3 regions of the Brevibacillus sp. Leaf182 genome follow, and region 2 is predicted to be linked to each of the others. Evidence: riboswitches for the same ligand, from Rfam matches in the RefSeq annotation. Region 2 holds a riboswitch; each other region holds the start of a gene.
What was found. Region 2 has a riboswitch for lysine ahead of ASG16_RS20480 (aspartate kinase). Riboswitches for the same ligand answer to the same signal wherever they lie in the genome.

Region 1 (4,659 bases), on a different contig from region 2:
CGAGCCGATGAACCTCTTGGTCGGAAAGTATACAGCGAATTCCTTGACGAGAGTGATGCCAGAAGCTTTTGCCATCCGCATGCAAGGCGCGGTTTCACTCCATCTTGCCTATGTGGCGTGCGGACGACTCGACGGTTACTGGGAATACGGTGAAGGGGTGTATGATTGGCTGGCTGGTGCTCTTTTGGTAGAGGAAGCCGGAGGCAAAATTACGGATACGCAAGGGAATGATTTTTGCTGGAAAAACACAGGCATCGTAGCAGCAAGCTCGACCATCTACCCTAAGCTGATCCAATTGACCCCCGCTTCATGAAGAACAGATAAAAAGGGTGAGCCTATTAGCATCACCCTTTCTCCTTTTTCCGTTCGCGAAAACGGCGCACCTTCATCAGGTTTCCGCACATTTTGTCATCGCACCAGCGGCGCACCCGGTTGCGGCTTTCATCATAAAACACCCAGCGGCAATCCTCGTTGTCACATATTTTGACTCGCTCCAGATGCTGCGGGGCAAGCAACTCCGCGAAAGAGGCTGCAATTTGTGCCATGACGAGGGGCCAGCCCTCTGTTGAGCTAGATTGCTCTTGCCTGTAGCTACCCTCCTCTTCTACATACAACACCTGCACATGAAAAGGAGCGAGAGCCAAAGCTCTGTTCAATTCCGCAAGGTCCTCCTCTTGGAATCGCTCTCCACGGACAACTGCTTCCAGCATACGTCGCAAACGCTCGCGCAACTGCAAAAGTGAAGCGGCACACTCCTCATTCATCGGCAGCGGTGCGGTTAGCTTGTATGTTTGCAAAAAGGATGACAGCCATTCCTGGTTCTCCAGGCGATTTTCCCCACGACCAGAACCACGCCAATCCCGCCAATCACTATTTAAAAAATCGATACAAAGCCAGTCCATATCATCATCTCTCCTGACGAAACCCTTCATTTTCTCTCTTGTATGATCATACAGGATATGGTAATCTCTATTTGTAACCACCGTAATAAACTTAACTGGTTACAACCTCATTTCTTATTGCTATTATAGCGTTTCATCAATCTGTTTCACAGACGAGGAGGAAGCCTATGAATCGGAAGGAATTGCTTTTGCACGGATGGGAATGTACGTATGACAAGGAAGACTGGTATCCACCCTTAAAAGAAGCGCTTTCCGGCGTATCAGCAGCCGAGGCGAGCTGGCGCCCTGTGGGAGAAGCAGCCAACACGATCTGGGAAAACGTCAGCCACCTTCTTTATTACAAAGAACGCCTGTTGCATCGTCTAATGGGCACTGAATTTCCTGGATCGGCTGAGACGAACGATGATACCTTCATCCCGTCCGGCGGTCCCGATGACGAAGACGCTTGGCAAGCTACTCTCGCTCGCATGGAAAGCGTCCACCGCCACATTCACGAAAAGCTTTCCTTGCTGACAGATGAAGAGTTAAATCAGATGGCTACCTATACGCCCATTTACCAAAATGTGATGAGTTTGGTCCTGCATGATGCGTTTCATACGGGACAAATCGTCCAAATTCGCAAGCTGCAAGGCTCCTGGCCTGCCAGACGATCATTTGAATAACAAAATTTCACATTGATTAATCACAAACAATCCTTTATAGTTGATGAATCACATAATTTCATACATGTTATCCTCATCTTTCACGGTGAGGATAGAGGTCGCGGCTTTTATATCATCCTGTACGAGATTCAGAGAAAATCAATGACTCCAGGTAAGGAAAATCCGCCGAAGCTCATATCGCGTCTCTGTGCGATTGGGTTGGGGCTGTACTCGAAAGGGGCAGAACTGTCACGTTTGCATGCCAAGCAAACGTGGTGAGCTATCTTCAGTGAAGGCTTGGTGGGGATTGGATGATACCGCCCTATGCCATTTTTTTGGCTATGGCGGTTTTTTCGTTTCCGACCTTCCTTCTCAAAAATCAAGAAAGGTCGTGCAAGCAGCTTATGTCACAAAATCAATTGCAACGTGGTTTAAAAGCCCGACACCTGACGATGATTGCCATCGGCGGCTCGATTGGGACGGGATTGTTTCTTGCGAGTGGAGGCTCGATCCACTCCGCCGGACCTGGTGGAGCTTTAGTCGCCTATCTTGCCATTAGTATCATGGTTTACTTTTTAATGACCAGCTTGGGGGAAATGGCGGCCTTCATGCCTGTTTCCGGTTCGTTTTCGACGTATGCCACACGGTTCGTCGATCCATCTCTCGGTTTTGCTCTCGGCTGGAACTACTGGTACAACTGGGCCATTACCATTGCCGTCGAGCTGTCAGCTTCCGCACTCATTATGAAATATTGGTTCCCGGATACCCCAGCGATATTGTGGAGTGCTTTGTTCCTCGGATTGCTGTTTGCCTTGAATCTCCTGTCTGTGAAAGCCTATGGAGAATCTGAATATTGGTTCGCCTTGATTAAAGTAATAACGGTTATCATCTTTATTATTGTGGGTGTGTTGATGATTTTTGGCATTATGGGCGGTCAAGCAGTCGGCTTCCAAAACTTCACCAAAGGAGACGCGCCATTCAACGGCGGCTTCATGGCCCTGCTCGGTGTCTTTATGATTGCCGGATTCTCTTTTCAAGGGACAGAGCTGGTTGGTGTCGCAGCTGGAGAGAGCGAAGACCCTGCTCGCAACATTCCGAAGGCCATCCGTCAAATTTTTTGGCGCATCCTGCTCTTCTACATTCTCGCTATTTTGATCATCGGGTTGCTGGTTCCATACGATAATCCAAATCTGATCAGTGGCGACCTTACGGATATTGCGATCAGCCCGTTTACGATTGTATTTGAAAATGCCGGTTTTGCTTTTGCAGCATCCGTCATGAATGCGGTTATTCTCACGTCAGTATTGTCTGCTGGTAACTCTGGCATGTACGCCTCTACACGCATGCTGTGGAACCTGGCGAAAGAAGGAAAAGCACCAAAATGGTTCGCAAAAGTAACAAGTAACGGCGTACCAATCAATGCCCTGATCTTGACTGCGCTCATCGGCGCCCTTGCTTTTCTGTCCTCTCTGTTTGGAGAAGGCGAAGTGTATGTTTGGCTTTTGAATGCTTCTGGTATGTCAGGCTTCATCGCCTGGCTGGGAATTGCCATTAGTCACTACCGTTTCCGCAAAGCGTTTATCGCCCAGGGCCGTGACTTAAGCGAATTGCCTTATCGGGCAAAGTGGTTCCCGTTTGGTCCGATTTTTGCCTTCATCATTTGCTGTATCGTTATTTTGGGGCAAAACTATTCCGCATTCATGGGTGGAACGATCGACTGGTATGGCGTCCTGGTCTCTTACATTGGCCTGCCACTCTTCTTAATCATTTGGCTCGCTTATAAAATCACCCAAAAGACCAAGCTCGTCCCTCTAGAACAAGTAGACTTCAGCATGGATGAATACACGAAATAATCGAAGAAAAATTACGGACTTCCGTTATCTAAACGGGAGTCCTTTTTCGTGTTTGCCAGCATATTAAAAACTGCCCTAAAATAGCCGATAGTATAGAAAAGAAGCAATTGAGATCCGTTTCCTTCCGTTCTCACAACTCATACCAGTCATCTGATAAAAGGTAAACCAGATCTCCTACCATCACGACTGAACATGAATCCATGTGAGGAGAGTAGAACATGCAAATCCAATCGTATTCCCGCTACCTATCCCCCCAGCTTCCAACTAACCAAACTGCACCTAAAATGGTGACAGGAACTAGTTTGGCATTGCCCAAGCCCGATACTGTAGACCTTCGTTCACACAAGGCACGCGAGCTACCTGCTGATGCCATCGAACATCACAGCGTCCAATTTTTCTTTAGCACAGAGATTAATGAGCGTTTGAATAAAATTTTCGCAGATAAACCACCCGAGGCTCGCAAGGCCTTTGACCACATCCTGGAGCGAAATTTTTTCAACTCCCAATCCACCTACACCGATGAAGAAAGAGCTGCTTTGATAGAAGTGGGTTTAACACAAGGCAAATATTTGGCAGACCAATACATGGCTGATGAAAAAAATGCCGCTGAATTTTTGGATACCCTCCATCTGCTTGCTGGCGTGGCCAAAACCCGAAAGGTTGACCCTGCAACTGGCAGTGTCAGCTACGTAGAGCTTCCGCAAAAACCGCAGGGGGCGCCGAACGACTATGTGAATCCGTCCAAGCTGATGGAGCGTTATGACCCAGAAGCCTACAAAAAAATGCAAGCGGCCACAACCAATCAAACAGAGAAAGTAAGCATGCTGATTCAATTCGTCAAAAAGCTGCAACATCGTCCAGACTGGATCGCACAATACCGGAACGAACAAGCTACACTTCTCTCTGATTTAAAAAATACAAAAATCGCTAACCGTTTTGAGAATGTAAATACAAAGGACGCCACTGAATTTGTTCGTCAAATGAATACGCTTGCTGAAAATGCTTCCGTTTCTGCCTTCACACCATTGCTACAAACGAATCTTGCCTCTTTTATGAAGATCCTGGCCAAGAAAACGAGTTAGAGATAACTTCACAAAGATGATCGTCACAGCCTCCGCCCGAACTTTCCTGGGACTGGGGCTGTTTTTTCTTGTGAAGTACCAGTCTCTTTCCTATTCCAGTTAAGGAAAATGGACAGGCAGGTGGTGGACATACTAACCCGTAAAGGAGGATACGAACATGGATGACAATCGCGAAAACGAC
Region 2 (4,659 bases):
GTGCAACCTGATCAAGGAGCACGACCCGCGTTACAATGTCATGCTCCGCGACGACAAGACGTATCCGTACATCAAAATTACGAATGAGGCGCAGCCACGCCTGGAGATTACCCGTAAGGTATTAAAAGATAAAGCCAAGTATTTCGGTCCGTATCCGAATGCCGGAGATGCTTCCGAGGTGAAGAAGCTGCTCGATCGCCTCTATCCGTTGCGCAAATGCCGCAATATGCCCAAGCAGGTTTGTCTTTACTACCATTTGGGACAATGTCTAGCGCCCTGTGTGTACGAGGTATCGGCAGAGGAAAATCAGCGTTTGGTGGATGAAATCAGCCGATTCCTCGATGGTGGCCATGAGGAAATGAAGCAAACCCTCACGGAAAAAATGCTGCAAGCCGCAGAAAACATGGAGTTCGAACGCGCCAAGGAATATCGCGATCAAATCAAGAGCATCGAAGCGGTGATGGAGAAGCAGAAGATCACGTTCACCGATACGGTAGACCGCGACATTATCGGGTTTGCTGTGGAAAAAGGCTGGATGTGCATTCAGGTGTTCTATATGCGAAAAGGGAAGATGATCGAGCGTCAGACGACTTCCTTTCCATACTATGGAAGCGAAACCGAAGACTTCATGTCTTATGTGAGCCAGTTCTACTACGACAAGCAAAATGCGCTACCAAAAGAAATTTTGCTCCCGCAAGAGAGTGAACCGGAGCTTTTGAGTGAGTGGCTGGGCATCAAAGTCCATGCGCCGAAAAGAGGCAAAAAGCATGAGCTTGTGAAGATGGCTTCCGAGAACGCCCGTATTGCTTTGCAGGAGAAGTTCGCCCTGATGTCCAAGGACGATGCTCGTACGGTCCAAGCGGTACACAATCTCGGTCACATTTTAGGCATTCCGGTTCCTCATCGAATTGAAGCGTTTGACAACTCCAACATACAGGGAACAGAGCCTGTGTCTGCGATGATTGTGTTTACAGACGGGCGTCCTGACAAAAAGGAATACCGCAAATTCAAGATCAAAACCGTCGAGGGACCAGATGATTACGGCTCCATGCGCGAAGTCGTTCGCCGTCGATACTCTCGCCTGTTGAAAGAAAACCAGCCTATGCCCGATCTGATTGTGATTGATGGTGGAAAAGGCCAAATCAGCGCGGCTATGGACGTGCTGGAAAACGAGCTGGGTCTCTATATTCCCGTCTGTGGACTCGCGAAGGATGAGAAGCACCGCACTGCTCAGCTCATGTACGGAGATCCGCCAGAGCCTGTGAATCTTAGACGTGATAGCTATGAGTTTTATTTGTTGCAGCGCATCCAAGATGAAGTCCACCGTTTTGTTATTACGTTCCACAGACAATCCCGGACAAAAACGATGCTCTCCTCTCAGTTGGATGAAATTCCGGGTATCGGTGAGAAACGACGCAAGCTGTTGTTCTCTCATTTTGGCTCGTTGAAAAAAATGCGCGAGGCGACCGTCGAAGACTTCCGCCAACTAGGGATCGGCGACAAGCTGGCAAAAGAAATCATCGGGCATCTGCGTAAGCTGGACACATAGCAAATGTAACTTTTGGAATAACCTCTAAAAAGGAATTGATCCATTTTTAGACTCATGATATAATCCGATTCAAACAGAATAGTTAGCCTCACTTCCATTATGGAGTGAGGTAGAGGCGCGAAAACCAAGAGTACCACCCTGAGATCGGGTATCTGTGAAGGGGACGGGAAAGGGGAATTCGCCGAAGTGTGGAGGGAAACCCGCTTTTCTCCATGCTGGGTCTGCGTTGAACAAATGCAGGACTGTCATCTGCACAATGACCAATTGTCAGATGGAGAGCTATCTCACGGTGTGTCAATGTGAGTTTTGATGGTGTTTACTGTCAATCTTCGTTGTCCGCGTGTATTGGGAGGGAGGAACCGGTATGTCGAAACAATAGGCAGCGGCAGGTCTTATTCCTTGTCGGTGCCTTTTTTGTAAAATAAAAATGCAAGACTTTTCCTTATAGAGAGAATAGTGAAAAACCATACAATACGAGATAAATACCAAATTGGATATGAGAAAAAGGGAGAGAAGCCGCATGGGGTTGATCGTGCAGAAATATGGAGGCACCTCTGTAGGTACCATTGAGCGAATTTTACGAGTTGCGGATCGAATTATCAGCTACAAAGAGGAAGGACATGATGTGGTAGTCGTTGTTTCTGCAATGGGGAAATCTACTGACGTGTTGGTAGATATGGCCAAGCAGATTAGCGCATACCCATCCGAGCGTGAAATGGATATGCTGCTGACCACGGGGGAGCAGGTATCGATCGCGCTTTTGTCGATGGCTTTGCATACAAAAGGCTACGACGCCATTTCTCTTACGGGCTGGCAAGCTGGAATCACTACGGAGGCGATTCACGGAAGAGCACGGATCAAGCAGATTGATCCAGAGCGGATTCAATCCGAGCTCGGCCGTGGTCGTGTGGTGATCGTGGCAGGATTCCAAGGGATCAGTGACGAAGGTGAAATTACGACGCTCGGCCGCGGTGGATCGGATACATCAGCGGTTACACTCGCAGCGAGCTTGAACGCTGAGAAATGCGAAATCTTTACGGACGTGTCCGGGGTGTATACAGCTGATCCACGAATGGTTCCAGCAGCAAGCAAGCTGGATACGATCTCGTATGATGAGATGCTGGAGCTGGCGAACCTCGGTGCAGGGGTTCTTCATCCAAGGTCAGTAGAGGCTGCGAAAAAATACAAGGTAAGGCTGGTCGTCCGCTCCAGCTTTACTGCCGAAGATGGTACGTACGTTGAGGAGGTTGCCAACATGGAAACAGGAAGAGTAGTAAGTGGAGTTGCACACGATGAAGATGTAGCCAAAATCACGGTTGTCGGCATGCCTGCCAAGGTCGGGACGCTTTCCCGTCTGTTCAATACGCTGGCGGATAACCAGGTGAACGTCGATATCATTATCCAAAGCTCCTATGATGCGTCTGTTACGAACATTTCTTTTACCGTTGCAGCGGATGACCTGAAAAAAGCACTTGATACGCTGGACAGAAACAAAAACGAGCTTGGCTTTGAAAAAGTCGATTTCGAGGAAGGCTTGACCAAGGTATCGATTGTTGGCTCGGGTATGATCAACAATCCAGGGGTAGCGGCTGAAATGTTCCGCGTCCTGGCAGAAAAAGAAATTTCTATTAAAATGGTATCTACGTCTGATATCAAGGTTTCTTGCGTCATTCCAGCAGCTTTGACGGAGCTGGCTGTTCGCAGTCTTCATTCGGCATATGGTCTGGATGTCGAGGAAACCGCGGTCGTGCACGGAGTATAAAATATGGATGCTCCCTCTCCCTTTGTTATGGGTAGAGGGGGCATTTTCTTCATGACGCCACTTGTACAGATATACGTATGTCTGAAGGGCTTTCCATCTCGATTTTGCTGAACGCTTCTCTTTCTTTCCACCGCTCAATCATACCAGCAATGATTCCAGCCTCAAAAGAAAGACTGCATGTCAGTCTCTCTATAGACTGGTAGCTAAAAATAGAATGAGTGAGCGAATAGACGATAGTTTGCCCGGTCTCCTCCACGACGTCTAGCTGGCCTAATCCGAGCCGTATAAAAGGCATAATCGGGCCTGTTGCAGATTGAATGGGGATTTGGCGGCCCATATTTTTTCCTATCCAATAGAGGATATGGTTTTCACTATCACCTAGCAGGGTGCTGGTCAGCGTTTCACGTAGAAGATGATAGCCAAGATAGGGCATATTCATTCTTTCCGCATAGGGAATGGTCTCCGGTGGCAACAGTGCTGCTAGCTGATCCTTCTCTTTCATATGTGCTTCCCTCCTGTCTGTACTAGATTATGAGGAGGGGCTCACATTCATGACATCGTAATAGAAAAAATAGCTGGACTAAACAAAGTTATTCTATCAATGTATTTAGTACATTGATTGTCTTGACGCTCTGTGTCGACAAGAGTACAATTGGATTTGGTCAAAGTTTTGCCCAACTTTTTCTCGAATTTTGACACATTCCGACAAATTCATATGATCTAGCGAACGCAGTCTTTTTGTGAACAGCGTCAAGATGCTCTTCATAAAATGATCGTGGCGGTTTTGTTATGTCTAATGGGTGCGGCAATGGGTTAGGATATTGGGGAAAGGTCTATCAAAGCGGCCGAAAACCGTTTTGGACCGCTTGCGGTGATGCTTGACGTTTTTCACAGAATTGAGAGTTACATACATTGAAAGGGGGACCATTGTATGGCGAAAGGCCATAGCTTTCTCAGTCACAAGCTACACTCACTTCTTGGTTTGTTTCCGATCGGGCTCTTCCTCGTGTTCCACTTGACCGCCAACTATCAAGCGACTCGTGGGCCTGAAGCTTTCAACCAGGCAGTAGGCTTCATTGAAAGCCTTCCATTTCTGTTAGTACTTGAATTTGCCTTGATCTACCTCCCGATCCTGTTTCACGCAGTTTACGGTCTCTACATTGCGTTCCAAGCGAAGCATAACGTAGGGAACTTCGGTTACTTCCGAAACCAAATGTTCTTGTGGCAACGCGTTACAGGAGTCATTACCCTCATTTTTATTGTTTGGCATGTTTGGGAAACCCGTATCCAAAAAGCACTGGGTGCACACGTGGATTATGACATGATGGCAAACATTTTGAGCAGTCCT
Region 3 (4,659 bases), on a different contig from region 2:
AGACAAGAGCATAGCAGTGCTACGATATCCTCAGAAAATCGGATCGAGATTTACTACGAAGGAAAAGAAATCACTGCCATTAAGCCTTCCAATCGAGATGGTGACACTGGTAACGGACTGGAATCACTTGATATCAGCAAGTATATTGATCGGCAGCAGCCCGGTAAATACGAGATCAAAATAACCAACATCCTTAGCAACAAGGCTTGCAAACTCGTTACAAGACAAAAAAGATCAGTCAAAAAAACAGACGTTGATGAGCGAAAAGAAACGATCACATTTACAGTCGAAGTGAAATAACGATTGACCCCCTTGCATTTTGGCATGGGGGTTTTCGACTACAAGGGGAGGAAGTCCTGTGACAAATGAACAGAAGGCGATCCTGGAAAAGTTCGGGTTTCGGATCGAAGGAGAGGAAGTGAAACATTTGAAGCTGGGAATCGTAAGAAATAAAAAAGAATTCGTCTGTCACGCCTCATCGGAAGCGTTGCAGGACTACATTAAGTCCATCTTGCGCAACCAATGTCAGTGGAGGCGAGGAGAATCTGAGTGAGCAGCCAGGGAGGTTATTGGGTTTGAGGGAGTCCAGGGAGACATTAGTTACGGCATTACGTGAAGTGGAGGCTTGGGAGAAGGATCAGAACGACTTGTGGTTCTGGGAAAAGCTTGGCAGACTTCCTTTTGTTCTGTTGGATCGGATTACGCCTGCATTCGTTCAAGAGAAGCTGGGAAAAGCCGTAGATGAAATGGCAGCTTTTCTTGAGACAGGTGGAACTTATTTGGTGCAGGATGAACCGATTTACAAGCGGTTTGGTAAACGGTTAGAGGGACAAGGCACATCTGTTATTGGCAAGGAGGAGATTGCCGCTGTACCGCTTACGATGATGAATGATGTCGCCATGGAGCTAAAGGATTCACGAGCGAATTTTGCCACGGTACAAGGTGCGACGACTGGCTTCGGAGGGATTTTTACCCTCGCGATCGATATCCCGTTATTAATGGGGACATCCCTAAAAGTATTACAAGAGATGGCTCTTGCCTATGGCTATCGACCTGAAGAGAAGAGGGAGCGGTTGTTCGTCGTCAAATGCTTGCAGTTTGCTTCCTCCGACATCGTAGGGAAAAAAGCGATACTCGCTGAGCTCTCTCGCTTTGATGATCCAAATGCACAGAGAGAGGTAATGGCGCAATTGCAGGGATGGCGTGAAGTCGTGGTAACGTACACAGAAAACTTTGGGTGGAAAAAGTTATTTCAAATGGTGCCCATTGCTGGTATTTTGTTCGGGGCGTATTTGAACCGCTCAACCGTACAGGATGTCGCCGAAGCGGGGATGATGCTGTACCGCAAACGGCGCATCCTGGAGCGGCTGCGTGAGAGCGAAAAGAGCGAGGAAATTACGGAGACCACTCCTCAACAGTAAGAGCGTAGAGGAGATGATCCTCCCATTCACCGTTAATTTGCAAATAGCGTAACGAAAGTCCTTCCTGGCGAAAACGGTTTTTTTCCAGGACGCGAATGGAAGCTTGGTTGCGAGGCATGACAGCAGCTTGTACCCTGTGTAGTTTAGCATCAGAAAATGCAAAATGAAGGGCGAGATTTACTGCGGATGTCGTATAACCTTTGCCATTGCATGACTGATCCATAAAGTAGCCAATCGTTGCATTTTGCCACGCGCCCCGCGCGACATTCGATAACGCTACACGTCCTATCATCTTTTTGGCTTCTCGGCTGAATACGCCGAAAGCATAGGCTGTGCCACGTTCAAAATCATTCTGTGCTTGTGAAATCTGTTCTTGCTGTCCTGGGAGGGTCAGAAAGGAAGAGGGGCGGATCGGTTCAAATGGTTGGAGAAAGTCATGATTACGCAGCCGAAGCTCTAGGAGCTCGGCTGCGTCTTGTTGTTGGAGAGGCCGTAAGAGAATCTCGTCCGTATGTAGTGTCATGAGATCAATCCTCCTTAAAAAGTTGGATTGATAGTATAGCATGTGCCAGAGTATTTGGGAAACATCAATTAGCCGAGCAATTCAGCAAACGATACCCCAAATGCTTTGCAAGCTTCCACTTCTTTTGCAGTAGGAGAAAGCTCGATTTTCAAACCTTCCAGAGGAGTTTCCGCACCACGCTCGCTCGCCTTTTTCAGCAAAATATCAACAGCTGCACCGACATGCTCGTAAGCGGAGTCGCAAGAGCCAAAAGCAACGACCTTTTTCCCGCTGAGGTCAATATCGTCCATTTCCTCATAAAAATCCAGGCATTCGTCTGGCAATTCGCCATCGCCCCATGTGTAGGCACCAAGCAAGATTCCGTCGTAAGCTTCTAGTTCTTTTGCGTTCGCATCCATTACTTCTTTTATCTCCAGCTCAGCACCAGTTGAACGAATACCTTCTGCAATTGCTTCAGCAATTTCCTGAGTATTCCCTGTCATGCTCGCGTATACCATCAAAATGCTCATAAAACGTAAAACCTCCATTTAGATAATGAGTATCATTCTCAGTAATAAAATAATGAAAATGAGAATCGTTGTCAATAACTTTTTTCTTATTGCCACGTTTCATTGATTTTGGTAGAGTTAAATAAAATTATAATAATGTACTCTAAATAGAGGTGCGCCGAAGAAGAGTAAGTCTTTTCGCAATCTGCCAGGGGGCAGGAGAAGGAAGAAAGGCTAAAGCGCCGAAGCTTATGCTATGCCCCTACGTAGCACAGGCTGGGGTGTCTCATGAAAAATGAACATCCTGTCACAAGGGACCTCAAGTCTTTTTGTGGAGCGCTATTTATGATTTGCTTATGTAGTATCAAGAGCAATGAGATAGCGAATGCACTCATTGCTTTTTTTGATTTACCATGCTGTTATTTTGAGGAGGATGTAACTATGAACATGATGGATGCTAACGAAATTATCGCGTTTATTCAAAAAAGCGAAAAGAAAACACCGGTGAAGGTATATGTGAAAGGGAACCTGGAGGGAATCGACTTCGGTGCGAGCTCCAAAGCCTTCATTACTGGTCCTACTGGTGTTGTTTTTGGTGAGTGGAAAGAGATTGAGCCAGTGCTTGCTGCTAACGCAGACAAAATTGAAGATTATGTAGTAGAAAGCGACCGCCGCAACTCCGCTATTCCATTGCTGGATACCAAAGGGATTCAAGCGCGTATTGAGCCAGGCGCAATTATTCGTGACCAAGTGACAATCGGTAACAATGCGGTCATCATGATGGGTGCTTCCATTAACATCGGTGCAGTGATCGGTGAAGGTACGATGATCGACATGAATGTTGTAGTAGGTGGACGTGGAACCATCGGGAAAAACTGCCACATCGGCGCGGGATCGGTTATTGCGGGCGTTATCGAGCCGCCATCTGCACAGCCAGTTGTTGTCGAGGATGATGTTGTCATCGGAGCAAATGCTGTCATTCTGGAAGGTGTACGCGTAGGAAAAGGTGCTGTGGTTGCAGCGGGTGCTGTCGTGATTGAAGATGTACCTCCATACGTAGTAGTTGCGGGAACGCCTGCACGCGTGATCAAGCAAATCGATGAAAAAACTCGTTCCAAGACAGAGATCAAGCAGGAGCTACGTCAACTGTAAGGGAGAGAGTGCACATGGACTGGCGTTCGCTCGATAAACAATATATCGTCTCCTCTTACAAAAGACTTCCGATTGCCATAGAAAAAGGCGAAGGAAATTACTTGTACGATACGAACGGGAAGAGCTATCTCGACTTGTTTACCGGACTCGCGGTAAACGTTCTGGGGCATTCTCATCCGCGAATTGTACAGGCTCTGCGTGAGCAGGGAGAGCGCTTCTTGCATATTTCCAATGTATTTCTAAACAAGCCGGCTATTCGTTTGGCTGAGCGTTTGGTTGGGAACAGCATTAGTGGAAAAGTGTTTTTCACCAACTCTGGTGCAGAGGCTACAGAGTCTGCGATCAAGCTGATTCACAAATGGACGAAAAACGAGGGGGCAGGCCGTGAAGGCATCGTTGTCTTACGCAACAGCTTTCACGGGCGAACACTCGGAGCAGTGCGTTTGACGAGGCAGGCTCACGTCTATCAAGACTTTCCTCAACCGGCTTTTCCAGTGTATGAACTGGATGTGGAGGATACGGAAGGATTGCGAGCGATTTGCCAGGAAGCAAAGCCCGCTGCGGTCCTTATGGAGCCAGTCTTGGGTTCCGGCGGTGTCGTGCCATTAACGGAAGCGTTCTTGCGAGAGGTAGCTGCGATCTGTGAACAAGAAGGTATGCTCTTTGTCATGGACGAGATCCAGACTGGAATGGGCAGAACAGGAAAGCTGTTTGCTTATGAGCATGCAGGCGTAACGCCAGACCTGATCCTTTTCGCCAAAGGCATAGGGGGAGGGCTTCCACTCGGCGGTGTCATCGCTGGTCCAAAGCTGATGAACCAGTTCAAACCGGGGGATCACGGAACGACGTTTGCACCATCACCACTGTCTGCTGCCCTGGGGAATGTCGTGTTGGACGAATTGCTTAATCCAGCCTTCATCGCTCACGTAGAAGAAGTGATTGCGTACCTGTGGTCGGGCTTGGAAGCGTTGCGAACGCGTCTTCCAGATCAGCTGCAATCCCTTCGCGGAAAAGGCTTAATGGTTGGAATTCCGCTCTCTTCCACCCCGGAGGAGGTAAGTCACTTGCAGCAAGC

Region 1: it holds a riboswitch for lysine, as region 2 does, so the genes downstream of both, ASG16_RS13600 (amino acid permease) here and ASG16_RS20480 (aspartate kinase) in region 2, are expected to answer to the same signal.
Region 3: it holds a riboswitch for lysine, as region 2 does, so the genes downstream of both, dapD (2,3,4,5-tetrahydropyridine-2,6-dicarboxylate N-acetyltransferase) here and ASG16_RS20480 (aspartate kinase) in region 2, are expected to answer to the same signal.

What each region holds. Positions count from the first base shown of each region.
Region 1 covers NZ_LMPN02000023.1:44,037-48,695, reverse strand. The annotation lists gene ASG16_RS13615 (inositol monophosphatase family protein) at 1-313, shown strand, start outside; gene ASG16_RS13610 (CGNR zinc finger domain-containing protein) at 345-902, opposite strand; gene ASG16_RS13605 (DinB family protein) at 1,070-1,564, shown strand; lysine riboswitch at 1,649-1,834, shown strand; gene ASG16_RS13600 (amino acid permease) at 1,948-3,396, shown strand; gene ASG16_RS13595 (hypothetical protein) at 3,615-4,478, shown strand; gene ASG16_RS13590 (hypothetical protein) at 4,636-4,659, shown strand, end outside.
Region 2 covers NZ_LMPN02000029.1:52,407-57,065, reverse strand. The annotation lists gene uvrC (excinuclease ABC subunit UvrC) at 1-1,549, shown strand, start outside; lysine riboswitch at 1,652-1,839, shown strand; gene ASG16_RS20480 (aspartate kinase) at 2,070-3,311, shown strand; gene ASG16_RS20475 (YslB family protein) at 3,361-3,813, opposite strand; gene ASG16_RS20470 (succinate dehydrogenase cytochrome b558 subunit) at 4,243-4,659, shown strand, end outside.
Region 3 covers NZ_LMPN02000031.1:12,076-16,734, forward strand. The annotation lists gene ASG16_RS21465 (hypothetical protein) at 1-300, shown strand, start outside; gene ASG16_RS21470 (hypothetical protein) at 359-553, shown strand; gene ASG16_RS21475 (EcsC family protein) at 576-1,421, shown strand; gene ASG16_RS21480 (GNAT family N-acetyltransferase) at 1,396-1,944, opposite strand; gene ASG16_RS21485 (flavodoxin) at 2,013-2,453, opposite strand; lysine riboswitch at 2,593-2,782, shown strand; gene dapD (2,3,4,5-tetrahydropyridine-2,6-dicarboxylate N-acetyltransferase) at 2,874-3,584, shown strand; gene ASG16_RS21495 (aspartate aminotransferase family protein) at 3,599-4,659, shown strand, end outside.